2 regions of the Aliarcobacter cibarius genome follow, and region 2 is predicted to be linked to the other one. Evidence: riboswitches for the same ligand, from Rfam matches in the RefSeq annotation. Region 2 holds a riboswitch; the other holds the start of a gene.
The links. Region 2 has a riboswitch for thiamine pyrophosphate ahead of thiD (bifunctional hydroxymethylpyrimidine kinase/phosphomethylpyrimidine kinase). Riboswitches for the same ligand answer to the same signal wherever they lie in the genome.
Positions count from the first base shown of each region.

Region 1: linked by a shared signal. The riboswitch ahead of ACBT_RS04600 (spermine/spermidine synthase domain-containing protein) and the one ahead of thiD (bifunctional hydroxymethylpyrimidine kinase/phosphomethylpyrimidine kinase) in region 2 are both predicted to bind thiamine pyrophosphate.

Region 1 is NZ_CP054051.1:921,663-930,663, forward strand. It holds gene ACBT_RS04575 (HlyD family secretion protein) at 1-206, shown strand, start outside; gene rbbA (ribosome-associated ATPase/putative transporter RbbA) at 199-2,916, shown strand; gene ACBT_RS04585 (ABC transporter permease) at 2,916-4,040, shown strand; gene ACBT_RS04590 (hypothetical protein) at 4,103-4,684, shown strand; gene thiC (phosphomethylpyrimidine synthase ThiC) at 4,709-6,070, opposite strand; gene ACBT_RS04600 (spermine/spermidine synthase domain-containing protein) at 6,082-6,630, opposite strand; TPP riboswitch at 6,757-6,855, opposite strand; gene ACBT_RS04605 (PAS domain-containing protein) at 6,930-7,313, opposite strand; partial or broken gene ACBT_RS11905 (methyl-accepting chemotaxis protein) at 7,323-8,072, opposite strand; gene ACBT_RS04615 (EAL domain-containing protein) at 8,742-9,001, opposite strand, start outside.
Region 2 is NZ_CP054051.1:2,111,247-2,120,247, forward strand. It holds gene ACBT_RS10575 (response regulator transcription factor) at 1-414, shown strand, start outside; gene ACBT_RS10580 (HAMP domain-containing sensor histidine kinase) at 408-1,787, shown strand; gene rplM (50S ribosomal protein L13) at 1,863-2,282, shown strand; gene rpsI (30S ribosomal protein S9) at 2,288-2,677, shown strand; gene tenA (thiaminase II) at 2,752-3,426, opposite strand; gene thiM (hydroxyethylthiazole kinase) at 3,439-4,260, opposite strand; gene thiD (bifunctional hydroxymethylpyrimidine kinase/phosphomethylpyrimidine kinase) at 4,276-5,058, opposite strand; TPP riboswitch at 5,147-5,246, opposite strand; gene ACBT_RS10610 (peptide-binding protein) at 5,319-6,821, shown strand; gene ACBT_RS10615 (HAD family hydrolase) at 6,843-7,487, shown strand; gene ACBT_RS10620 (AbrB family transcriptional regulator) at 7,491-8,528, shown strand; gene ACBT_RS10625 (ABC-type transport auxiliary lipoprotein family protein) at 8,517-9,001, opposite strand, start outside.

The DNA of each region.
Region 1 (9,001 bases), 1.1 Mb from region 2:
TTACTCCAAAAGAGATTGAGACAAAAGAAGAGAGAGAAAAATTAATGTTTAGAGTCAAAGTTAAAATTAATTCAGATTTGATAGAAAAATATTATGAACAAGTTAAAACAGGTTTACCAGGTGTTGCATACATAAAGTTAGATAAAAATGCAGTTTGGCCAGAGTATTTAAATAATTTACCAAAAGATATAAAACCTAATGAGTGAAATTGTTGCAAGAATAACTAATCTTTCTCATAAATATGGGAAAGTATTAGCTTTAGACAACATAAATTTAGAAATACCAAAAGGTAAAATGGTAGGACTTATTGGACCTGATGGGGTTGGGAAATCTACTCTTTTAGCAATCCTTTCAGGAACAAAAATTATTCAAGAAGGAAAAGTCGAAGTTCTAAATTCTGATATAAGTATTCAAAAATCTAGAGATATTATTTGTCCAAAAATTGCGTATATGCCACAAGGTTTAGGAAAAAATTTATATATGACATTGTCTGTTTATGAAAATATAGAGTTTTTTGCTAAGCTTTTTGGACTAGATAAAGAGCAAAGAAAAAAAAGAATTTTACAACTTTTAGAAAGCACTGATTTAATAAAATTTAAAGATAGACCAGCTGGAAAACTCTCTGGAGGAATGAAGCAAAAATTAGGTCTTTGTTGTGCTTTGATACATGATCCTGAAATTCTAATTTTGGATGAACCAACTACGGGAGTAGATCCTCTTTCAAGAAGAGAGTTTTGGAAACTTATAAATCTAATAAAAGATAAAAATCAAGATATGAGTGTTTTAATAGCAACTGCATATATGCAAGAAGCTGCTACTTTTGATACTATCATTGCTATGGATGATGGAAAAATTTTGATGCAAGGAACTTTAAAAGAGATTTTAGAAAATACAAATAGCGTTGATATAGATGATGCATTTATAAAACTCTTACCAGATGAAAAAATTATTGGTTATGAAAAATTAGTAGTTCCAAAGAAAGATGAACAAAGTAGTTTATACTCTATTGAAGTAGAAAATTTGAGTATGAAATTTGGAGATTTTATAGCTGTTGATGATGTTAATTTAAAAATAAAAGAGGGTGAAATATTTGGATTTTTAGGATCAAATGGTTGTGGGAAAACTACAACTATGAAGATGCTTACTGGGTTATTAACTCCAAGTAGTGGAACTGTAAAGCTTTTTGGAAAAGAACTAAAAAACAACTCTTTAAATATGAGAGAGTTTGTTGGTTATATGACTCAATCTTTCTCTTTATACAGTGAGTTGAGTGTTTATGAAAATTTAAATCTTCATGCAAAGCTTTTTAATATAAAAGATGAAGGAACAAGAATAAATTATCTTTTAGAAAAATTTTCTCTAAAAGAGTATAAAGATTATTCAGCAAAAGATTTACCTTTAGGAATAAAACAGAGGTTGTCTTTAGCCGTTGCTGTTATAAATAGTCCTAAAATGCTCATTTTAGATGAACCAACATCAGGAGTTGATCCAGTTTCTAGAGATAATTTTTGGAAGCTTTTGGTTGACTTATCAAGAAATGAGAATGTTACTATTTTTATCTCTACTCATTTTATGAATGAAGGTGAAAGGTGTGACAGAATATCTTTGATGCATAAAGGTAAAGTTTTAGTAAGTAATAGTCCAGATGAATTAGTAAAACTAAAAAATAAAGAAAACCTAGAAGATGCATTTATCTCATATTTAGAAGAAGCTTTAGATGAAGTTGAAAAAAAAGATGTTTTTATAGAAGAGAGTGATTATTCTAAAGATACAAATAAAAGTCAAAATAGTTTTTTTAGTTTTCAAAGAGCATTAGCTTATAGTTATAAAGAATCATTGGAGTTATTAAGAGATAAAGTAAGATTAACATTTGCTCTTTTAGGAACTATTATTTTACTTTTTGTTATGGGATACGGGATAAGTTTTGATGTTGATAATCTTAAATTTGCAGTTTTAGATCAAGATAAATCACCTGCTAGTGTAAACTATATACAAAATGTAGCTGGTTCCAGATATTTTATTGAAAAAGAAGAATTAAACTCTTTTGAGGAATTAGATGAGAGGATGAAGAGTGCTAAAATAAGTTTAGCTTTTATAATTCCTCCTGATTTTGGTAAAAATATAGAAAAAGGTTATCAAGAAGAGATTGCTGTTTGGATTGATGGAACTTTTCCTTTTAGGGCAGAGACAATACATGGTTATGTTCAAGGTTTACATTATAACTATATTAAAAATTATTACCAAGAGAGTTTAGGAATTGATATGAAATCAGATGTAAATATCTTACTAAGATATAGGTATAACCAAGATTTTAAAAGTATCTACTCTATGGTTCCTGCTGTTATATCTTTACTTTTGATTTTTATACCTTCAATTTTAATGGCATTAAGTGTTGTAAGAGAAAAAGAGTTAGGTTCTATTGTGAATTTTTATGCAACGCCTGTTAAAAAATTGGAGTTTTTATTAGGAAAACAATTACCTTATTTGATTGTTAGTATGATTAGCTATTTTGGTTTAGTTGCTTTTGCTGTTTTTGTATTTGATGTACCATTAAAAGGGAGTTTATTTACTCTTACTTTAGGCGTGTTTTTATATATTATTTGTACAACAGGAATAGGGCTTTTTATTTCATCTTTTGTTAAAACTCAAATTGCTGCACTAATGGGAACAGCTATATTAACACTGCTTCCTACAATACAATTTTCAGGATTAAAAGAGCCAGTGAGCTCTCTTGAAGGTATTGGACAATTTATTGGAAATTCATTTCCCGTTACATATTTTATAAATATTAGTAGGGGAGTTTTTAGTAAAAATATATCTTTTAAAGAGTTACAACTTGAATTCTTTGTATTAAGTATATCAATTTTTGTTATATTATATTTTAGTTATTTAGTTTTAAATAAGCAGGAAAAATAGTGTTAAAAACAGTACTAAATATATATAACTTAATGATTAAAGAGCTAAAAACAGTTTTATATGATAAAGGTATGATTATATTTATTATATATGTTTTTTCCGTGGCAATTTATATAGGTGGAACAAAAACTTCAATTGAAATAAATAATGGTTCAATAGCTTTTGTTGATAATGATAAAAGTCAATTATCTAAAAAAATAATAGATGGTTTTTTTAAACCAAGATTTAACACTCCAGATATTATCTCTTATTACGATATTGATGGAAAAATGGATTCAGGGTATTACACATTTATAGTACTAATTCCTGATGGTTTTGAAAAAGATGTTTTATCTTCTAAAGCACCTGAGATTCAAGTAAACATAGATGCTACAAGGATGACTCAAGCTGGTATTGGTTCAGGCTATGTAAAAAATATTATAAATGAAGAGGTTCAAAATTTTTTAAATAGTAATTATGAAAATAAAATAAATCCAGAACTTGTTATTAGATACAAATACAATCCTAATCTAAAAGGAGAATGGTTTGGAAGTATAAATGAGATTATAAATAATATTGTGATGATATCTATATTACTTTCAGCTGCTTCATTAGTTCGAGAAAGAGAACATGGTACTATTGAACATTTAATGGTAATGCCTTTAAAATCTTTTGAGATAATGTTTTCAAAAATATTAGCTGTTTGTATTATAGTTTTAATTGGAGTATCTTTTAGTTTATGGTTTATTGTTGAAACTCTTCTTTCTATACCTATTAGTGGTTCAATTCCATTATATTTATTTTCTACATTTTTAGTTTTATTTGCTACAACTTCTATGGGAGTTTTTATTGGAACTATTGTAAAAAATATGCCTCAATTAGGGATGGTTTTTATTTTGACGATTCTTCCATTAATGATGCTCTCAGGTACTATGTCACCATTTGAGAGTATGCCATTAGTAATCCAATATTTAATGAAATTAATGCCTACTAGTCACTTTGTAGAATTATCACAAGCTATTTTATTTAGGGATGCAGGTTTTAGTATAGTTTGGGTACAAATGTTAGATATTTTCATAGTTGGTTTGGTGTTTTTTACTTTCACACTATTGATTTTTAAAAGAAGTTTAGGAATGGATAATTAGTGTAAATTGATTAAATAGCTCTTTATGGATATAATAGCTTAAATTTAAAAGAAGGTATCACAGTGTTTGGAGCTTTATTCGAGGGTCTTAAATTTGCATTTAAAAAGGTTACAAAGTTATCCATTCCTTATTTTAGTTTAGAAGAGAATGATTTAAGATTTAAGATTACAAGTGATTATAGTTTTAAATATCCTATTTCAAATATTGAAACAAAAACAAGACATGACGCTTATGTACTTGATGCTTATACTTTGAAAACAAAAGAGATTTATATTGAGTATATTCACACTTATAGTGATGCTACTTGGAATGGACAGGCTTTTGGGCATTTTTTATCTCTATTAAAAGAAAATATTGGTGCAAAAAGATTTGAATTAATTGATAATTATGAGTTTTCTCACTATCAATTTCAAACTTATTTTGTAGATGGTAGTTACTATTTGAATGTTGTATATTTATATGAGATGAACAAAGATATTTTTGTGATAGATAAAAAATATTCACTTTTTCAAGCTCTTTTAAAAAATTTCAAAAAAGATTATAAGTTTAGTTTTGAAGAAAAATTTAACCTAGATTTAGATTTCAATTTTAGTTTAGTAAAGAAAAATTCTATAAATAACTATTTTAGAGTAACTTCAAGCTAAAGATAAAACTTTAGCTTAAAATATTTAAACAGCCATATTTTCTATAGCTTCTCCGTGAGTTTTTACTATTTTTTGAGTTATTTTATATGAACAAAATTTTGGTCCACACATTGAACAAAATTCTGCATCTTTAAATACATCTTGAGGTAATGTTTCATCATGATACTCTCTAGCTCTATCTGGATCTAGAGCAAGTTCAAATTGTTTATTCCAATCAAATTTATATCTAGCATCACTCATAGCATCATCAATATCTCTAGCACCTTTTCTTCCTCTAGCAATATCAGCTGAGTGTGCTGCAATTTTGTATGCAATAATTCCATTTCTAACATCTTCAGCATTTGGTAAACCTAAGTGTTCTTTTGGAGTTACATAACAAAGCATTGATGCACCATGCCATCCACCAACAGCAGCTCCAATAGCAGAAGAGATATGATCATAACCAGCAGCAATATCAGTTGTAAGTGGTCCTAAAATATAAAAAGGTGCTTCATGGCAGTACTCTTTTTCTATTTTCATATTTCTTTCTATTTGATTTAATGGTACATGACCAGGTCCTTCAATCATAACTTGAACATCTTTTTCCCAAGCTCTTAAAGTTAAATCACCTAAAACTTTTAATTCTCTTAATTGTGCTTCATCAGATGCATCAGCTAAACAACCTGGTCTCAAAGAGTCTCCTAAAGAAAGAGAAACATCATATTTTCTACAAATATCTAAGATTTTATCAAATGCTGTGTAGAAAGGATTTTCTTTATGATAGTGCATCATCCAAGCAGCCATTAGTGAACCACCTCTTGAAACGATTCCCATTTTTCTTTTTGCAATGTGAGGCATAAATTCTAGTAAGAATCCGGCATGAATTGTGAAGTATGAAACACCTTGTTGTGCTTGTCTTTCAATTACCTCTAACATTTTTTCAATACTTAAATCTTCAATTTTATCTTTTACATCGTGTAAAATTTGATAAATAGGCACTGTTCCAATAGGTACTGTTGAGTGATTTATTACAGCTTTTCTTATCATATCTAAGTCACCACCTGTACTTAAATCCATAATTGTATCAGCACCATATTTTAAACAAACATTTACTTTTTCTATCTCAGCATTTACATCACTTGCAAGTGCAGAACTACCAATATTTGCATTAATTTTACATGAGCTTGCAATTCCAATAGCCATTGGTTCTTGATTTATATGATTTACGTTTGCAGGAATTATTAGTCTACCTCTTGCAATTTCACTTCTTATAAATTCTACATCAAGGTTCTCTTTTTTTGCAACAAATTCCATATGAGGAGTAATAATTCCTTGTTTTGCGTAGTACATTTGTGTTCGTACAACATCATTTTTATGATCTTCTAACCATTTTTGAATATTTGTCATTTTATTTTCCTTTATCTTTTTGCAATACCAGTAAGTTCTTTGTGAATACTTGCAGGAAACACGAAAGAAGCTGAATGAATTTCAGCACTATAATATTTTAAATCTTCTAAGAAATCTGCTCTTTGTAGATTTAAATCAGCTGTTGGATGATATTTTCTTGAAGCAATTATTGCTGTATCATGTTCAAATTTGAAAGGCATAGCAATCCAAAACTTTTCACCTACAAGTTTTAAATCCTCTTTTAATTCATCTTTGTTATTTGAAAATGATTTTGATAAAAAACATAAAATTGCATCATCTTTAAGCACTCTATAAATATTTGCCAAAATTTTTAAATCAGGTCTAATATCTGTTAAGATTACTATATCTATCTCTTTATTTTCTTTGTTTTCTACTATTGATAAATCACCAAATTCAAAATTTGACTCTTTTGAGTGTTTTAAAGTTTCATTTTTTAACTCATCATTTACAGAACCAATTATTAAAACTTTTTTTGCTTCAATATGTGTACAAAGTGGTATGTGTACCATCATTTCAGCAAATGCATTGCTAATCTTCATTTCAAAATCCTTTATTAAATATATTTTTTTATTGTTAGCCAGATTTTTGAGTAAAAAAAAGGGTACTTCCCGAAGAAAGCACCCTTTTTATTAAATTTAGATTATCTATTTTAAGTTTATTAAATTTAATTATTAAAAATCGCTTCCTACTCTGGTATTAACCAACAGGTTCAAAGGGTCAGGTTTTACCTTCTCAACGCAAAAAGCGTCCCCCTGCAATAAAAAAAGTATTCTATCATAAACAACTTTTAAAAGTTGAATAATTCAATAATATTTTGGTTATATAAAATCTATAGTTCTTATTGTAACGTTTTGTAAAGATTAATTGCTTTTTGTATTTCTTCAGAAGTAGCTTTTCTTCTACAAGATAAATACCCTTTAGTTCCTTCACTTGTAATTGTGGGATAAACTGTTGCATAAACCCAGTAATAATCTCCATTTTTAGTAGCATTTTTTACATATCCAGTCCAAACTTTTCCACTTTTTACAGTATCCCACAAATTTTTAAATGCTGCTTTTGGCATATCAGGATGTCTTACTAAATTGTGAGGTTTCCCAATTAATTCTTCAACACTATATCCTGCAATTTCACAAAAATCATCACTTGCAAATGTAATTATTCCTTTTTCATTTGTTTCACTAACTAAAAAGGCATGGTCTTCTAAAACTATCTCTTTTGACATATTTAATCCTTAGCTTACTTTTTTTGTTTTGGCATCTTCTACTAATAGTTTAGCCATGTTTAGTGTTTTTTGCGATATCAAAGATACATTATTTGTTTCAATTGCATTTTCCTGAGTTGCTTTATCAAGGATATTTATTGCACTATTTATTTGCTCAATTCCTTTTAATTGCTCATTTGAAGCAATACTTACATCATAAATAATATTTATAGTTTGAGAGATTAAATTATTTAAATTTTGATAACCCTCTATCATCTCATCAGATATTTTTTTACCTTCTTCAGTTTTATAAGTTGCATTTTCAACTAAATCTTTTATTTCACGTGCCGCTTCTGCACTTCTACTTGCAAGATTTCTTACTTCTTGTGCAACAACTGCAAATCCTTTTCCAGCTTCTCCTGCTGTTGCTGCTTCAACAGCAGCATTTAAAGATAGAATATTTGTTTGGAAAGCTATTTGATCAATTATGCTTATTGCTTCATTTATAGCTTTAACTTTTGAGTTAATTTCATCCATAGAAGAAGCTGTTTTATTTGCTAAATCTTCACCTAATGTAACTGATTGTTTTACATCTTTACTCAAATTTGCCATTTGTGAAGCATTTTGAGTATTGTTTTTTGTAATACTTGTAATTTGCTCTAAAGCAGATGCAGTTTCTTCAAGACTTGCTGCTTGTTCATTTGCTTTTTGAGCTAGATTATCTATACTTTTACTCATCTGAATTGAAGAGTTTTCAAGTAAATTACCATTTTCTAGATTCTGTTTTGCATTAGAATTTAATTCAGCACCAAGTTTATTTATTCTTTGCATAGTTAGAAGCATTTTCCCTTTTAGTTTAGGATTTATTTGCATCTGTTTTCTATAATCCTGTTCAGAATAAAGTCCAACAATTTCAACTAAATCTTCCATATTCTTATTAGCTTTTTCTAGCATATTATTTACAATATTTTTTAGCGTATAAATCATCGGATTAGATGTAGTAGAGTTTATTTTTGAAGTATAAATACCTTGAGATACCTTGTCAAGAGCAATTACTATTTCACCCATAATATGCATATCATCTTTTCTTATTTTGTCATATTTACTAACATAATTATTTAATTCTCTTAATATAATACCAATATCGTCATTTTTTATATATTTTGCAACTCTAATATGATTTGTTTTAAAAAATACAAAATCCATTAAATCTTCAATATACTCTTTAACTCTATCTATTCCTCCTACAATTCTTTGCATCGAATAAAAACTAATATAACCAACAATAATTGCAAAAAATATATTTAATGCAATTATTCCTGAAATCTTATAATCACTTAATATTGCAAAAATACTAATAGATATAAACCCTATTTGACTAAGAATCATAATTATTAAGATTCTATATTTAGTTGAAATATTTATAAGCACTTCTTCTCCTCTTTAAATTTAAACTAAATATTCTGGTTTGTGTAGATGATAACCTTGTGAATAATCAATATTTAACTCATTCACTTTTTGCATAACTTCTTCGTTGTGTACAAATTCAGCTACGGTTTTAATATTTAAAACTTTTGCAAAGCTATTTATCGTTTTTATTGCTAACTCTACATTCTTGTCATTTGATATATTTTTTACTAATGAACCATCTATTTTTATAAAATCAATATTTAATTTGATTATATATTCAAAATTTGAATATCCAGTTC
Region 2 (9,001 bases):
CCAACAGATATTCTAGATGGATTTGAAGCTTATGCAGATGATTATATTACAAAACCTTTTAATATAAATGAACTGCTTGCAAGAATAAAAGCTGTTATAAAACGTTCAAATAAAGAGTGTGATACTCTAAAAGTTAAAGATATCTTATATAATTTTGCAAATAAAAGCTTCTCTATAGATGATAAACTTTTAGACTTAACACATCTTGAACACAATCTACTTTTAGAGTTCTTAAAAAATCAAAATATCTTACTAAGTAGAGAGCATTTGCTAGAAAATATATGGAAAGATTCTATAGATAAACAAGAAAAAACTGTGAATGTTGCTATAAAGAGATTAAAAGACAAAATAGATCCTGATGGAAGTAAAAACTATATAAAAGCTGTTCGTGGTGAAGGTTATATATTTTGTTAAAAATTCATAAACTTTTTTTTAGAAGTTTTTTAGCCATTTTTTTAGTAACTATATTTACAATAACTTTTGTAGTATATTTTTGGGCAAAAAATTTATATTTAGAAGATACAAAATTAAATCTTAGTCAAAATATGGATAGTCTTTTAATTCTTCTAAAACAAAGTGATTTGGACCATATTCAAGAAATTATTAAAGATTTAGGTGCTAAATTAAATTTAAGAGTATCAGTAATTGACCAAAATGGGAATGTAATTGCAGAAAGTGAAAATCTAGAGTTAACTGAAAATCATCTTTATAGAGAAGAGATAATAAATGCAAATAAATATGGACAAGCTAGTAGTGTTAGATTTTCAAAAAGCTTACAAAAAGAGCTTTTATATGTAGCAAAAAAATTTGAAATAGATAATAAAATCTATTTTATTAGAATGTCTGCATTTACTGATAAAATTTTTGATAATTTCAAAAAATTAATTTTTGAAATATTTATATACATTTTATTTTTCCTTCTAATATCTTTTTTTATAAGTTATTTGTTAAGTCTTAAAATAAAAAAAGAGATGGATTTAATTTTAAATTTTCTAATAAATCTTACAAAAAATAGAGTACAACTAAATTTAAAATCTAGTTTTACTTTTGAGTTTTTTAAGATTGCTAAACTTCTAAATAAAGTTGCACATAAACTATCAAAACAAGATCAAATAAAAGCAAAACATACAGCAAAACTAAAACTTGCAAATAGACAAAAAGATGAGATTATTTCTAGCCTTTCTCATGAATTTAAAAATCCAATTGCAATAATCTCAGGATATAGTCAAACTTTGATTGAGAATGAGAACTTAACACAAGACATAAAACTAAAGTTTTTAAATAAAATTCATTCTAATTCAATAAAACTGTCGCAAATAATTGATAAATTAAGACTTAGTCTTAGACTTCAAGAAAAAAAACAAGACCTTATTAAAACAAAAATCAATCTATATAATTTAGTTGAAAATTGTGCTAGTGATTTAAAAATAAAATATAAAAATAGAGAGATAAATATTACAAAAAATGAAGTTTTTATTGATGCAGATGAAACACTTTTTTCAATTGTAATTTCAAATATAATAGAAAATGCATTGAAATATTCAAGTAATAATATTGATATTAAAATTGAAAAAAATTATTTAAGTATTACCGATTATGGAATTGGAATTAGTAAAGAAGATTTAGAACAAATTGATAAAAAGTTTTATAGAGCTTCTAGCAATGATTGGAATAATTCTTTAGGTCTTGGACTTTTTATTGTAAAATCTATCTTAAGACTACATAATTTTGAACTTGAAATTATCTCAACAGTAAATAAAGGTTCAACTTTCAGAATTCATTATTAATTTACCCTTAATTTAAGTTATATATAAGTACAACTTAAATATTATTCCAACTCATCAAAGAAAGGGAGTTAATAAATGAAATTTACTCAAATGGCAAAAGCCAACGAAATCGAAAGATCTTGGGTTGTAGTAGATGCTGAAGGTAAAGTATTCGGAAGAATAATTACTGAAGTTGCTACAATATTAAGAGGAAAAAATAAACCTTGTTTTACACCAAATGTTGATTGTGGTGACTACGTAGTTATAATCAATGCAAGTAAAGCTAAATTTACTGGTGCTAAATTAGAAGTTAAAAATTACTATACTCACTCAGGTTATTTTGGTAGTACAAAAACTCACAAAATGTCAGATATGATTGAAAAAAACCCTGAAAAACTGTTTAAATTAGCAACTAGAGGTATGCTTCCAAAAACTACTCTTGGTAAAGCTATGTTAAAAAAATTAAAAGTATATGCAGGAAGTGAACACCCTCATACTGCTCAAATTAAAGGATAATAGTAATGGCAAAAGTATATGCAACTGGAAGAAGAAAAACAGCAATAGCTAAAGTTTGGTTAGAAAATGGAAATGGACAACTAACTATAAATGGACAATCTTTAGATCAATGGCTTGGTGGTCATGATTCAATTAAGAAAAGAGTAATGCAACCATTACACGTTGCAAAACAAGAGACAAGTGTTAATATCGTTGTTAAAACTTTAGGTGGAGGATACTCTGCTCAAGCTGACGCTGCAAGACACGGAATCTCTAGAGCACTAGTTGCTTATGATGAGCAATTCAGAACAATCTTAAAACCTCATGGTTTATTAACAAGAGATGCAAGATCTGTTGAGAGAAAAAAATACGGAAAGAAAAAAGCAAGAAAATCTTCTCAATTCTCAAAAAGATAATTGGAAGTTTCAAAAGTTTTACTTTTGTATATTTCAAAGGAGGCAAATTTGCCTCCTTTTTTTATTGCCAAATATTATTTTTTATAAGACATATCTCTGTTATATGCCATTTCCCAAAACATATATTCAAATTCAACACTTGAAATAAAAATTTCTTCAATTTTTCTTTTTTCTTTATCTGTTTTATTTTCAACTAATTCATCAATCGCATCATAAAACCATTCAAATGATTCTTCAAATTCATATCCGGCATAAGTTTCTATCCAAGATTTATAGAAATTATCTTCCAAATTTTTCTTATACTGTTCTTTTAATCTTTTCCCATAATCACAATATGTCCAGGCACAAGGAAAAACAGTAGCTAAAGTTTCAGCCAAATCTCCTTTTTGTGCAGTTGCAAGCATATTTGCTGTATATGTTCTATTAAATAAAGAAGCTTTAACATTTACAACTTCATCTTCTGTAATTCCAAACTCTTTCATATATGTTCTATGAACTTCCATTTCATCAACAAAAATACTTTTTGTTATACTACTTAAATTACTTAACATTTTCTCATCATCAGCTTTTACCATAGCCATTGCAAAAACTTTCGCATACTCCAGTAAATATAAGTAATCTTGTAATAAATAGAATTTGAATTTTTCTTTATCTAAAGTACCTGCTCCTAGTTCTTGAACAAATGGATGGTTATATCCATCTTCCCATACTTTTATTGCTTTTTCTTTTAAATTTCTTGAAAACGACATATATATTCCTTTTTACATTATTTCTTTAAAATTTGCTTTTTGTTTTAAAATTTCTTCATTAAAATTACCTATAGAGTTAAATAACTCTTTATGAAAAGTTCCTAAACCACTATTTTTACTTTTTTCATAAGCTATTTCACCAGCAATTCCCATAGTAATCACGCCAAGAATTGTCGCTTCAAATATTTTATCTTTTGATGTTCCACAATAGCTAGAAACCAAAGAACTACACATACATCCTGTTCCTGTAATTTGTGGCAAAAGATGGTTACCATTTTTAATAGCAACAACTCTTTTACCATCAGATATAACATCAACTTCACCAGTAATAGCAACAACTAAACCTAACTTATTTGCTAACTCTTTTGCTATATTTACTGTATTATCAATTGATTCCAAATCTTCTTTAGAAGCATCTGCACCTTTTGTATTTGAACTTAGATTTAATATAGACTTTATTTCAGATATATTTCCTCTAATAGAAGATATATTAGTTTGTTTTAAAAGCTCTTCTACAAAATCTTTTCTAAATTTTGAAGCACCAACACCAACTGGATCTAAGACAACTGGAACCTCTAATTCATTTGCTTTTTTTACAGCTTTTACTATAGAATTTTTTACATTTTTATTTAATGTTCCTATATTTATTAATAAAGATGAAGCAATATTAACAAACTCTTCTACCTCCGCTTCATCATCTGCCATTGCAGGACTTGCTCCAACTGCTAAAGTTATATTTGCACAATCATTTACTGTAACATAATTTGTTATTTGATGAATAAGAGGATTTTTTACTCTTATTTGATTTAAAATTTCAACTAAATCATTTATCATAAAATATCCTTTTAATTAAAATTTATAGAAATGATTTAATGGACCATTTCCATGACCAATATTTGGTGAATTTTTTATAGCACCAAAAATATAATCTTTTGCATTTCTTATAGAGTTTTCTAAAGAATTATCTAAAGCTAAACTAGCTGCAATTGCAGAAGAGAATGTACATCCTGTTCCATGAGTATTTTTTGTATCCACTTTTGGTGTTTCAAATAGATGAAAATCTTTACCATCATATAAAATATCAATTGATTCATCATCAAAATTATTTCCACTTTTTATTAAAACACTTTTACAACCCATTTCGTATATTTTCTTTGCTGCTATCTTCATATCATCTTTAGATAATATTTTCATATCTGTTAAATGTTGAGCTTCAGCTATATTTGGAGTTAAAACATCTGCTAATGGAACAATAATTTCTATTAGACTACTCATATTATTTATATCCATTAATGCATCACCATTTTTTGCATACATTACTGGATCAATTACAATATTTTTAACTTTTTGTTTCTTTAAAAAATTTGCAACTACTTTCATAGCTTCTATATTTGCCAACATACCAATTTTTATAGCATCTGGAACAACATCTTCAAAAACAGCTTGTAACTGTTTTTCTATAATAATTGGACTTACATCTTGAATATCAATAACTCTACAAGTATTTTCTGCAACAACAGCAGTAACGACACTCATCCCATAAGTTCCAAACGCACTAAAAGTTTTTATATCAGCTTGAATTCCAGCTCCACCAATACAGTCAGATCCTGCAATAGTTAAAACTTTTTTCATAATTCTTCCTTCTTAATATTTTACTTTATAATTTTTATCACAAAAAAAGGGTACTTTCTAATTAGAAAGCACCCTTGATATTAAATTTAATTTTAACAAACTCGCTTCCTACGCTGGTGTAAACCAACAGGTTCAAAGGGTCAGGTTTTACCTTCTCAACGCTAAAATACGTCCCCCTGCAATAAAAGATGAATTGTATCACAAATAAAAGTTAAAAGCTAATTTATGCTATTTTTTGTAAAAAAACTATACAATATCCCATGAAATTTTTTATTTTTATTTTAATATTTTTAACATCAATTAGCGCAAGTACATTAAATTTAAGTATGAGCTCAAGTCCTAGTAGACTAAATCCAATCCTAGCAAATGATAGTGCAAGTGGTGAGATATCTGATTGGCTTTTTAATGGACTTTTTAAATATGACAAAGATGGAAATATAACACCTGAATTAGCTAGTTCTTATGAATTTATAACCCCTACTAAGTTAATTGTAAAATTAAAAGATAATGTCTTGTGGCATGATAAAGTTAAACTTACTTCAAAAGATGTTATTTTTACTTATGAACAAATAATAAATCCTAGTGTATTTAATTCAATAAAATCAAATTTCAATGAAGTACAAAGCGTAAAAGCCTTAGATGATTTAACAGTTGAAATAATCTATAAAAAACCATATTTTAAAGCTCTAGAGATTTGGATGGTAGGACTTTTACCTTATCATATTTTAAAAGATGAAAAAAATCTAATGACTAGTAGTTTTAATAAAAATCCAATAGGTACAGGTTCATATAAAATTAAAGAATTTAAAACAGCTCAAGATATAGAACTTATTGCAAACCCTGATTACTTTGGTGGAAAACCAAAAATTGATAAGATTTTATATAAATTTTTACCAGATCCAAATACATCATTTTTATATCTAAAACAAAAAAAACTTGATATTGGAGGATTAACTCCAATGCAAACTTCAAGACAAATTGATGATAATTTTAAAAATAACTTCGAAATGCTATCTAGACCTAGTTTTGGATTTAGTTACTTAGGATTTAATTTGGAAAACCCAAAATTTAAAGATATAAAAGTAAGACAAGCTCTATCTATAGCTATAAATAGACAAGAACTAGTTGATATCTTATTTTTTGGTTATGCAGAAGTTTGTAATGGACCTTTTATGCCTGGAAGTTTTGCTTACAATGATAATGTAAAAGAGACTAAACAAGATTTAGAAAAAGCAAAACAACTTTTAAAAGAAGCTGGATATGATGAGAAAAATCCACTTAGTTTTGAGTTAATTACAAATACAGGTAATGATATTAGAGTAAATACAGCTCAGATTTTACAATATCAACTAGCAAAAGTGGGAGTTGAATTAAAAATAAGAGTCATGGAATGGCAAGCTTTTTTAAATACAGTTGTTCATCCAAGAAAATTTGAAACAGTATTACTTGGATGGTCATTAGCACTAATGCCTGATGCTTATCCTCTTTGGCATAGTTCTAGCTCTAAACTTGGTGGATTTAATCTAGTAGGTTATAAAAATGAAAAGGTAGATAAACTAATAGAAAAAGGTAGTGTAACTATAAATAAAGATGAACTAAGTGATATTTATAAGGATATTTTTAAAATAGTAGCTGAAGATTTACCGTACTTATTTTTATATATTCCTGATTCAATTACAGCAATTAATAAAAAAATAGAAAATATTGAACCTGCATTTATAGGAATAATGCATAACCAAAAAGATTGGCAAATAGAAGAATAAGGAAAAAATTTGAAAAAAGATATGATAATTTTATTTGATTTAGATGGTACTTTAATCGATTCAACAGATGCAATTACAAGTACATTCTTACACGCTTTTGATAAACATAAATTCAATTTTAATGGAACAATTAATGATATTATAAAAGAGATTGGGTACCCACTTGATATTATGTTTGGAAATTTAGGAGTTCCAAAAAAATATGTTTGGGATTTTGTAGATAGCTACAAAAATAGATATAAAGAGATTTCAGTTGCACAAACTACCCTTCTTGAAAATGCTTATGAAGCAGTTAATTTAGCTTCAAATTTTGCGAGACTTGGAGTGGTTACTACAAAAACGAGAATCTACTCAACTCCAATTTTAGATAATTTTGATATTACAAAACATTTTGAGATTATTATTGGAAGAGAAGATGTAGAAAATCCAAAACCTCATCAAGAACCTATTTTAAAAGCTCTAGAAGGTATGAATTATGATAGGAATAGACATAATGCCTTTATGATAGGTGATACAAAACTAGATTTACTTTCAGCAGCTAGTGCAAATATTAACTCCATTGGTCTTTTATGTGGTTACTCAAATGAAGAAGAACTTATAAAATATACAAATATTGTAAAAAAAGATTCACTTGAAGCTGTAAAATATCTTCAAAATTTAATATAATTTATGTCCATATCATTTTTTAAAATGCTTTTAGCCCTTTTTATAGGGCTATTTGGTTCTTTAATTTTCATATTTTTACATCTACCTCTTCCTTGGTTAATGGGTAGTATATTTGCTACAAGTATAGCTATACGATTTGAAAAAATTCCTATTTCTAGTCCAAAACTTTTTTCAAGCCCAGCAAGAATATTAATAGGACTTGCAATTGGAAGTGCCTTTACTCCAGAAATTTTAAAATATATTCCACAATATACACTTAGTCTACTGTTAGTAGTTCCTTTTACTATATTAGTGATATTCTTTGGAACTTATTATTACTATAAAATTTTAAAATATGATTTGAAAACTTCTTACTTAGGTAGTATGCCTGGAGGTGTTATTGAAATGGTAATAATTGGACAAGAACTAAAAGCCAATACTTCTAAAATAACTTTAATGCAAAGCTCAAGATTGTTTTTTGTAGTTGTATCTTTACCTTTTATTATACAATACATTTTTCAAATAGATATCAGAGGAAATCAATTACTTACAACTCCTCTTGTAAATATAGATTTTAAACAATTTCTTATTTTATACATTTTTGGAATAATAGGAGCTATAGTTGCAAAAAAAGTTAAACTTACAGCAGCTTTTTTAATGGGTCCTATGATTGTTAGCATAATTTTATACTCAACTGGTACTTTTAATGTAGCAATTCCTGATGAATTTTTAAAATTCATTCAAGTTGTTTTTGGTGTAATTATAGGTTTTACATTTAAAGGTGTTCCAATTAAAACAATCTATAAAACACTTATTGCTACTCTTGGACACTTTTTAATTTTAGCCATATTATGTATTATATTTATTGCAATTATTCATTTTTATTTAGATTTCAAGACTTTAGATATTCTTCTTGCTTTTGGTCCTGGTGGACAAACTGAAATAAATCTAATAGCTCTTTTAGTTGGTGCAAATCTACCTTATATAACTTTACATCATATTGTAAGACTTTTAATTGTTATGAATATAGCTCCTATTTTAGCTAAGAGATTAAAAAGTTAGTAAATCTCTTAGTAAAATATTTATACTTTCTTCTACTCCTTCATTTGTAGCTACTACAAAACCATAAGCATCATTTGTTTTACATAAAATCTTTTTATCATAATTGAATGATTTTATAATCATATTATCTTTTACTAAATCAAAATTTATTTTTAAAATAGCATATGATTTACCCTCTTCAAAAACTTGATAAAATTTAATTACTTCCGTTTTTAATAAATAGTCAGTTTTTATTCTTTTATCTTTTGTAACCACTGTATTAAAAATATTGCTTGAATTAAAAGAGTCTATTACTTGAGTATAAATCATATTTGAAGGAGTATTTATCCATCTATTTTTTGCATACTCTTCTAACTTATAATCTTTTGTGCTATAAAAAATAGATTTTAAATTGAAAGCATTATTTACGTTTGGTTCTTCAATAAAAATCGAATTAAACTTTGATTTTTCTAACATACTTTTTGTTTGAAAAT